4 regions of the Nocardia yamanashiensis genome follow, and region 2 is predicted to be linked to each of the others. Evidence: riboswitches for the same ligand, from Rfam matches in the RefSeq annotation. Region 2 holds a riboswitch; each other region holds the start of a gene.

What was found. A riboswitch is a leader RNA that binds a small molecule or an ion and turns the genes downstream of it on or off. The one in region 2 is predicted to bind S-adenosylmethionine.
Region 1: linked by a shared signal. The riboswitch ahead of LTV02_RS26280 (bifunctional o-acetylhomoserine/o-acetylserine sulfhydrylase) and the one ahead of LTV02_RS33345 (rhodanese-like domain-containing protein) in region 2 are both predicted to bind S-adenosylmethionine.
Region 3: linked by a shared signal. The riboswitch ahead of LTV02_RS25245 (ABC transporter substrate-binding protein) and the one ahead of LTV02_RS33345 (rhodanese-like domain-containing protein) in region 2 are both predicted to bind S-adenosylmethionine.
Region 4: linked by a shared signal. The riboswitch ahead of LTV02_RS29455 (aminotransferase class V-fold PLP-dependent enzyme) and the one ahead of LTV02_RS33345 (rhodanese-like domain-containing protein) in region 2 are both predicted to bind S-adenosylmethionine.

Annotation. Positions count from the first base shown of each region.
Region 1 covers NZ_CP089226.1:5,585,114-5,587,307, forward strand. The annotation lists gene LTV02_RS26275 (TetR/AcrR family transcriptional regulator) at 1-630, shown strand, start outside; SAM riboswitch class IV at 643-753, shown strand; gene LTV02_RS26280 (bifunctional o-acetylhomoserine/o-acetylserine sulfhydrylase) at 851-2,176, shown strand; gene metX (homoserine O-acetyltransferase MetX) at 2,173-2,194, shown strand, end outside.
Region 2 covers NZ_CP089226.1:7,243,854-7,246,047, forward strand. The annotation lists gene LTV02_RS33335 (FAD-dependent oxidoreductase) at 1-159, opposite strand, end outside; gene LTV02_RS33340 (Rv0361 family membrane protein) at 435-872, shown strand; SAM riboswitch class IV at 936-1,052, shown strand; gene LTV02_RS33345 (rhodanese-like domain-containing protein) at 1,067-1,489, shown strand; gene LTV02_RS33350 (O-succinylhomoserine sulfhydrylase) at 1,516-2,194, shown strand, end outside.
Region 3 covers NZ_CP089226.1:5,365,718-5,367,911, reverse strand. The annotation lists gene LTV02_RS25255 (GNAT family N-acetyltransferase) at 1-16, opposite strand, end outside; gene LTV02_RS25250 (HAD family hydrolase) at 103-741, shown strand; SAM riboswitch class IV at 887-1,003, shown strand; gene LTV02_RS25245 (ABC transporter substrate-binding protein) at 1,042-2,194, shown strand, end outside.
Region 4 covers NZ_CP089226.1:6,368,551-6,370,744, forward strand. The annotation lists gene LTV02_RS29445 (LysE family translocator) at 1-134, opposite strand, end outside; gene LTV02_RS29450 (biliverdin-producing heme oxygenase) at 281-949, opposite strand; SAM riboswitch class IV at 1,134-1,247, shown strand; gene LTV02_RS29455 (aminotransferase class V-fold PLP-dependent enzyme) at 1,300-2,194, shown strand, end outside.

The DNA.
Region 1 (2,194 bases), 1.7 Mb from region 2:
ATCATCGACGTGGCGCTGAACCTGTGCGACACACAGGGTTTCGACGCCACCACCGTCGAGCAGATCGCCGCCGAAGCCGACGTCTCGCCCCGCACCGTGAACCGGTACTTCGCGAGCAAGGAAGACATCGTCATCGCCCCGATCGAGGACTGGGGCCAGGCACTCGCGGAACAATTGCGCGCCCAGCCGGTCACCGGCAACGAGCTGCAAGCCCTGCTCGACGCCTTCCTGCTGGTGGTCGAGCAGATCCTGGGCGGCGACAATCCGGTGCCGTTCCGCTGGTTCCAGCAAATGCAGCGCGTCACCCGCGACAATGTGGCCGTGCGCGCCCAGAGCCTGGAAGCCGCCGACACCAAGACCCGGGCCATGGCCGAGGTGCTCGCCGAACGGCTGCGGACCACCCCCGACGCCGCACCGGTGCGAATGATCGCGGCGACCTGGCACAGCATCGTGCGCGTGGGCATGGAGTGCGAATTCGACGCCGATTCCGAGTTCCCGGACTGCACCACGGCCGGTTCCGCCCGTCAGCTGGCCGATAATGTGCAAGCCGCCTACGACGAATTCGTCCGGGTCTGCGCGACTCCGACTGTGGCCAGCCCCACTTCGGAGACCGCCGCCGCATCCCGTTAGAATCTCGCAACAGGTCAAGAGCATCAGCGCCAAGCCCCGGCTCGCTGATCGGCAACCCTCCAGCTGCGGTGGGGTGCTCCGGGTGAAGACCGGGCGCTCGACGGCCGAGCGCAAGCGCACTGTAGGAGGTCTACCGAAATGTGTTGTTGTCGAAGCCTATTCGCCTCCCGATAACGTCAGAATTCCGCCATTCGGCGACCTTGTTTTTTTGGAGCAGCACATGAGTGACTCGACCGCGCCCATCGACCCTGCCGCCTGGTCCTTCGAGACCAAGCAGATCCACGCCGGTCAGGCCCCCGATCCGGCCACCGGCGCGCGCGCCCTGCCCATCTACCAGACCACTTCGTACGCTTTCCGCGACACCGACCACGCCGCCGCGCTCTTCGGTCTCGCCGAGCCGGGCAATATCTACACCCGCATCATGAATCCCACCCAGGACGCGGTGGAACAGCGCATCGCGGCCCTCGAAGGCGGCGTAGCGGCGCTATTGCTGGCCTCCGGGCAGGCGGCGGAGACCTACGCGATCCTGAACCTGGCCCAGGCCGGCGATCACATCGTCGCCAGCCCGCACCTGTACGGCGGCACCTACAACCTGCTGCACTACTCGCTGCCCAAGCTCGGCATCGAGGTCAGCTTCGTCGAGGACCCCGACGATCTGGCCCAGTGGCAGGCGGCGATCCGGCCGAACACCAAGGCTTTCTACGGTGAGACGGTCGCCAACCCGTCCAGCTCCATCCTGGATATCCCGGGCATCGCGGGCGTCGCGCACGCCGCGGGCCTGCCGCTCATCGTGGACAACACCGTCGCCACCCCGTACCTGATCCAGCCGCTCGCCCAAGGCGCGGACATCGTCGTGCACTCGGCCACCAAGTACCTGGGCGGCCACGGCGCGGCGGTCGCGGGCGTGATCGTGGACGGCGGCAACTTCGACTGGACGGTCAAGGACGCCGACGGCGTGTCGCGGTACCCCGGCTTCACCGTCGCCGATCCGAGCTATCACGGCGTGGTGTTCGCCGATCTCGGCGCGCCCGCCTTCGCGCTCAAGGCCCGCGTGCAACTGCTGCGCGATCTCGGCGCGGCCGTGTCGCCGTTCAACGCCTTCCTGATCGCCCAGGGCATCGAGACCTTGAGCCTGCGTGTCGAGCGGCATGTCGCCAATGCCCGAGCGGTGGCGGAGTTTCTGACCCAGCAGGCCGGCGTCGAGAAGGTCTACTACGCGGGCCTGCCCAGCTCCCCGTGGTTCGAGCGCGGCAAACAACTGGCACCCAAGGGTGTCGGCGCCATCGTGTCGTTCGAACTGGCCGGCGGCGTGGACGCGGGCAAGAAGTTCGTGGACGCGCTGGTGCTGCACAGCCATGTCGCTAACATCGGTGATGTGCGTTCGCTCGTCATCCACCCGGCCTCCACCACCCATTCCCAGCTGACCCCCGAAGAGCAGCTCGCTTCCGGCGTCACCCCTGGTCTGGTGCGGTTGGCCGTGGGTATCGAGGGCATCGACGACATCCTGGCGGATCTGCGCGCCGGTCTGACGGCGGCAGCGTCTTGACCGTGAGCATCGAATCCA
Region 2 (2,194 bases):
GTAGCGGATGAGACCGAACGGGGCGGGCATCCGCTCGTACAGGTCGATGCTCACATCGGCATCGGATTTCATCAGCGCGTCGGCGGCGTAGATTCCGGCCGGGCCGGCGCCCACGATCGCAATGCGGAGCGGGCGGGTCGCTGCACTCTGTTCGGTCATTCTTACGCGCACCCTTTGATTCGATACTTCAGGTCTTGGTCTTTGTTTCTTAGCTTAGGCTAAGTTGCGACCGGGTTCGGGGGTCCCGGGGACTCCCGACGCTGCAGCGTTGCTGCGTGGTGTTGCTATTCCCGCTTCGGCGGGGGAATTGCGCTGATTCTATCGGTGGTAAGGACCCGTACCCGCGAGGGTGCGGTGAACCACACGAATGCCCGCCGATCCGACAGGCCGGTGCCGTGCTCGATCCGCCCGCGCCGGGCAGGCATGATCTACCCATGAGTGACGTCGATGACCAGCCGGTTCCGATCGATCAGGACGAAACCCGGACCATGCTGCCGTTCCTGGTGGCGGCGGTGGTGATCGTGCTCGTCATCCTCGGCATCGTGATCGCCGCGCTGGTGTCCCCGGCTGAGAAGAATGTCACAGATTCCGATCGATTGGCCATCGCCGCCCGCACCTTCACCGACTCCCGCAGCGGCACCGACGTCATCGACAAGTCAACGGCCTGTTCGGGTTTCGACGAGGCCAAGTCCCCGCTCGCGGGCAAGCCCGGTGAACAGGGCGGCAAGTACGCGTACGTGAAGCTGGTCGACCCGCGGGTCGAAGGCGAGAAGGCGACCGCCCTGGTCACCTGGCGGGCCGGTGACCGGGAATCCACTACCACCTGGCACTTCAGCAAGCAGGGTTCGGCCTGGTTGGTGTGCGATTCGTGACACGGTTCCGGAGATCGGCGAACAGTTTGACAGCCGGGCCCGGTACCCGGCACTCTTCTCCCAGGTCATGAGTACCAGCGCCAAGCCCCGGCTGGCTGGTCGGCAACCCTCCTCCGCGGTGGGGTGCTCCGGGTGACGACCTGGCTGTGCATCGGAAAAACGATGCGGCAAGTGCGGATTCACAGGAGGTTGAAGTGAGCTACGCGGGTGACATCACGCCGAAGCAAGCGTGGGAACTGTTGCGTGACAATCCGGATGCGGTGCTAGTCGACGTGCGCACCGAAGCCGAATGGCGTTTCGTCGGCGTGCCCGACACCAGCGGCATCGGCCGCCCGACCGCGCTGATCGAGTGGGTGGACGTCACCGGTACGCCCAATCCGCGCTTCGTGGATCAGCTCAAGGGCGTGCTGGCCGAGCGCGGCGCGGACTCCGACGCCCCGGTCATCTTCATCTGCCGGTCCGGTCAGCGCTCCATCGGCGCGGCCACCGCCGCCACCGCCGTCGGCTTCGAGCCGTCGTTCAATGTGATCGAAGGTTTCGAAGGCGCACTGGACGCGCAGGGCCATCGCGGCGTCGTCGGCTGGCGTGCCGACGGCCTGCCCTGGCGGCAGTCGTAACCGGTCCGGGTCGATAGGAGACAGTCATGATCACCGGTGGTTCGTTCGACCGTCCGCTTCCCGAGGGCGTCGGCCCCGCCACGATCAGCGTGCGCGGCGGCACCCGGCGCTCGGGTTTCGAGGAGACCTCGGAAGCGCTGTTCCTGAATTCCGGATTCGTCTACGAGAGCGCCGAAGCGGCCGAGGCGTCGTTCACCGGCGATATCGAGCACTTCGTGTACTCGCGCTACGGCAATCCCACGGTCGCCATGTTCGAGGAGCGGCTGCGCCTGATCGACGGCGCGGAAGCGGCCTTCGCGACCGCCTCCGGCATGTCCGCGGTCTTCACCGCGCTGGGCGCGCTGCTCGGCGCGGGTGACCGATTGGTCGCCGCCCGTTCGCTTTTCGGCTCCTGCTTCGTGGTGGCCAACGAGATCCTGCCGCGCTGGGGCGTGGAGACCGTCTTCGTCGACGGCGAGGATCTGAACCAGTGGGAGCAGGCGCTGTCGGTGCCCACCCAGGCCGTGTTCTTCGAAACCCCCTCCAATCCGATGCAGACCCTGGTGGATGTGCGTGCGGTGGCGGATCTTTCGCATGCCGCCGGCGCGAAGGTGGTGCTGGACAACGTCTTCGCCACCCCGCTGCTGCAGAAGGGCTTCGACCTCGGCGCGGACGTGCTGGTCTACTCCGGCACCAAGCACATCGACGGCCAGGGCCGTGTGCTCG
Region 3 (2,194 bases), 1.9 Mb from region 2:
CCATCCCGCAGAACAGCGTGCCCTGATCAGTCATGGCCCGAGCCTAGTTCGCGGCCGAACCCTGCCGCCTCCGGTTTTCCCGCCGGTCCGTAGGGTCGAGCCGTGGCTGTTGATCATGCGACCGGTCGGGGCGATGGGCTCGTCGTCGGATTCGACCTGGATATGACCTTGATCGATTCCCGGCCGGGCATCGCCGCCGTCTGGGATGCGGTGGCCGCCGAAACCGGCGTGCCGATCGATTCCGCGCTCGCCGTGTCACGGCTCGGGCCGCCCTTGCAGATCGAGGCCGCGCACTGGTTCCCGGAAGATCAGGTGCCGGGCGTGGTCGCGCGCTATCGCGAGCTGTACCCCGGGCTGGCCATCACACCGAGCCGGGAACTGCCGGGCGTGGACGATGCGCTGGCGGCCGTGCACAAGGCGGGCGGCAAGGTCCTGGTGATCACCGCCAAGAACCAGCCGCAGGCGCAACTGCATGTGGATCACCTGGGGATGGATGTGGATGATCTCGTGGGCGGGGTGTGGGCGGAGGAGAAGGGCGAGGTGCTGCGCGCGCACGGCGCCCGCATCTACGTCGGCGATCACCTCGGAGATGTGCGCGGCGCGAAGGCCGCGGGCGCGATCGCGGTGGCGGTGACCACGGGACCGTATGCGGCGGAGGAACTCTCGGCCGAAGGCGCGGACGTGGTGCTGACCGACCTCACCGAGTTCCCGGCCTGGCTCGCCGGTCACCTCGACGCCTGACGCGCGAAACCGAATCTCCGCCCCCGGCGGCGCATTCGACGGCCCGCGCTCGCCCCCTGTTCCCGGGCGGGCGCGGATGGTCTTTGACTTCACGGTGATTCGAACACTGTCGAGGCCCGTGGCGCCTAATTACTCTCTGGCGCACGGTCACGAGTATCAGCATGTTCGAGCCCCGGCTCGCTGATCGGCAACCCTCGCGCGGCGGTGGGGTGCCCCGGGTGACGACCAGGCGGTGTCCGACCGGGCATCGCAAGCGCTTTCAGGCCCGGGCGTCGCGTGGGTGAGTCACAGAGGAACAAGATGAGCAAGCAGTGGTCCGGGTCGCGTCGGCTCCGGCTGGTGGTGGGTGTCGCGTCGGCGGCGTTGGTGGCGGGTCTGACGGGGGCGTGCTCCGACAGTTCTTCCGCGGACAAGGGGACGGTCTACTTCGGGGTGTCGGGGCCCAAGACGGGCGCCTCGGCGGAGTACGGGCGGCTCTGGCAGCAGGGCTTCGACCTGGCCTTGGACGAGATCAACGCGGCCGGCGGAATCGACGGCAAGAAGGTCGAATTGAAGTGGGAGGACTCGCAATCCGACCCGAAGCAGACGGTGCCGATCGCCACCAAGTTCGTGGGCGACAACTCCATCATCGCGGAGCTGGGCGACTTCTCCTCGCCGGCCTCCATCGCGGCGTCGCCGGTGTACAACCGGGGCAAGCTGGTGCAGTACGGGTTCACCAACTCCTCCACCGATTTCACCAAGGGCGGGGACTACTCGTGGAGCCCGTCGATCACCCTGGACGTGTTCCAGGAGCGCAACGCCCAGTGGGTGTCGGCCAAGGCCAAGAAGGTTTCCGTGGTCTACCTCGAAACCGACTGGGGTAAGCAGGCTTTCAAGTTCTTCGAGCAGTTCGCGAAGGAGAAGGGCGTCGAGATCGTGTACTCGTCGCCGATCCTGCCCGACTCGCAGGACTTCCGTCCGGTGCTGATCAAGGGCCGCGACGCCAACCCGGATGCGTTCGTGCACTTGGGCTATGGCCCGGACGGCGCGCTCGTGGTGAAGCAGCTGCGCGATGTCGGCTTCGGCGGGCAGTTCTTCGGCGGGCAGAACACCCCGCAGTTCATCTCGCTGGCGGGCACCGCGGCCGAGGGCGACATCGTCAACGGCGTGTTCTCGGCCTCGGACCCGAACCCGAAGATCCAGGCGTTCGTCGGCAAGTTCAAGGCCAAGTTCGGCACCGACCCGGGCGATTTCAACGTGTACGCCTATGACGCGCTCAATGTGCTGGTCAAGGCCGCCAAGCAGGGCGGGGCGACCCGCGAGGGCATTCTGAAGGGCCTGCGCGAGATCAAGGACTTCGACGGCATCGGCCTGGGCACGTTCGCCTTCGACCAGGGCACGCGTCGTCCCAGCGGCGTGAAGCCGATCGAGCTGGTGCTGAAGAACGGGCAGTTCGTGCCCACCGGGAACAAGT
Region 4 (2,194 bases), 880 kb from region 2:
GATCCGAGCGCCGCCGCCACCGCCTGACGTCGCCCCGCCATCGAAAACCGCAGGACCAGAAAGGTATCCGGCCCCGGCGTCAGGGCGAGCAGGACGCACAGGCCGACGAAACTGAGCAGCAGCGGAAGACTCACTCCTCCATGGCAACTCGCCACCGCCCATGAGCGCAAGCCCATTCCCGGCTTCGCGCGACCCGCCCCGGCGTTTCACCGGCCCGGACCATGCGAAAGGCCGCCGACCCCCTGATGAAAAGGGTCGACGGCCCTCGGACGTCAGAGATTCAGTTCCGCGTGCTGAATTCCGCGCCGAGCTCTTGGAACAGGTTGGTGTTCATGGTGAAGGCCAGTCGCGCCTCGTCCAGCACCCGTTCCACCTCGGCGCCCGCGATCGGCATGGCATCGAGGGCCTCGCGGTATTCCCGCTTGAACGCGGCCGGATTCGAGATGCCCTCGAACACGTAGAACCGCACCCCATCGCCCTTCTTGGGCAGGTCCCACAGCTTCTCGGCGGTACCGCGAATAACCTGGCCACCCGACAGATCCCCCAGGTAGCGGGTGTAGTGGTGCACCACGTACCCGGCCGGCCATTCGCCCGCGCATTCCTCGATGCGGGCCGCATAGGCGGCGGTGGACGGCAGCGGCGCCAGCTCCTCACGCCAGTTCGCGCCGCCCAGGTAGTCCAGATCGGCTTCCAGCGCGGCCAGGCGATTCAGTTCGGGACGCACGAACGGCCCCGCGACGGGGTCGGAAGCCAGTGCGGCGGAATGCTTTTCGAGCGCCTCGTAGACGAACCAGAGCTGCCCGGTGTAGCGGTAGAAGGCCTGCACCCCGAGCTGTCCGGTGAGCAGATCGCGCATGAAGGTGGAGTGCTCGGCCTCGTTGTGCTGCTGCTCGGTCGCGGTGCGGATGAGCGTCGAGAACGGCGTGGCGGCGTCTACCGTGCTGGTCATGGTCGAGCTCCCTCGTGATCAACTACCGGGCCGCACTCTTTAGGCCACCCTAACTTCGCCTCCGACTGTACGCCTCAGCAACGATCTCGCGATTCGAACTTCGGCACCCTCCCACTCCAACTTTCGGATGATTTTCGCGGCGGGGTTGACAACCACCCGAGCCATCTGCCAGCCTCTCCAATCAGGTCATGAGTACCAGCGTCAAGCCCTGGCTAGCTGGTCGGCAACCCTCCTCCGCGGTGGGGTGCTCCAGGTGACGACCGGGCCGTAGCCCGACCGGGCACGGCAAGCGCGGACTCTCGATCGCCTGTTTTCCGATCGCGCGTCCCATTACCCGACGGGATTTCGTGATGACTGCTTTCGCCGACCAGGCCTGTGCCCCGCTCGCCACCGTTTCCGGTCGCGACCTCCAGGTCCCCCTCGTCCAGGGCGGAACCACCACCTACGCCAACTTCGACTACGCCGCCAGCGCCCCCGCCCTGCAGCAGGTCACCGACCGGATCGCGGAACTGCTGCCGTACTACGCCAGCGTGCACCGCGGCGCCGGCTACGCCTCCCGCGTCTCCACCGACTGCTACGAAGCCGCCCGCGGCGCGGTCGCCCGTTTCGTGCACGCCGCCGACGACCAGGTCGTGGTCTTCACCCGCAACACCACCGATTCGCTCAACCTGCTGGCTGGCTGCGTGCCCGGCGACACCGTGGTGCTGGACGTGGAGCACCACGCCAACTTCCTGCCCTGGGAGCGGCACGGCCGCCGGGTGGTGCCGGTCGCGGACACCATCGAGGAGACGGTGCAGCGGCTGGTCGCCGAACTGTGTTCGAAGCCGGCTGCGCTGCTTGCCATTACCGGCGCTTCCAATGTGACCGGCGAACTGCTGCCCATCGAGCGGCTGGCCTGGATCGCGCACCAGTGCGGCACCCGCATCCTGGTCGATGCCGCCCAGCTGGCCCCGCACCGCCGCATCGACCTGCAGACCTCCGGCGTCGACTACCTGGTCTTCTCCGGCCACAAGGCGTACGCGCCGTTCGGGGCCGGCGTGCTGGTCGGCCGCCGTGACTGGCTCGACGCGGCCGAGCCCTACCTGGCCGGCGGCGGCGCGGTCCGCTCCGTCACCACCGACAGCGTCGAATGGGCGCCCGCCCCGCAGCGCCACGAAGCCGGTTCGCCCAATGTGCTCGGCGTGGCCGCCCTCGCCGCCGCGTGCGACGCGCTGGCCGCCATCGACGAGACGACCGCCGTCGAGC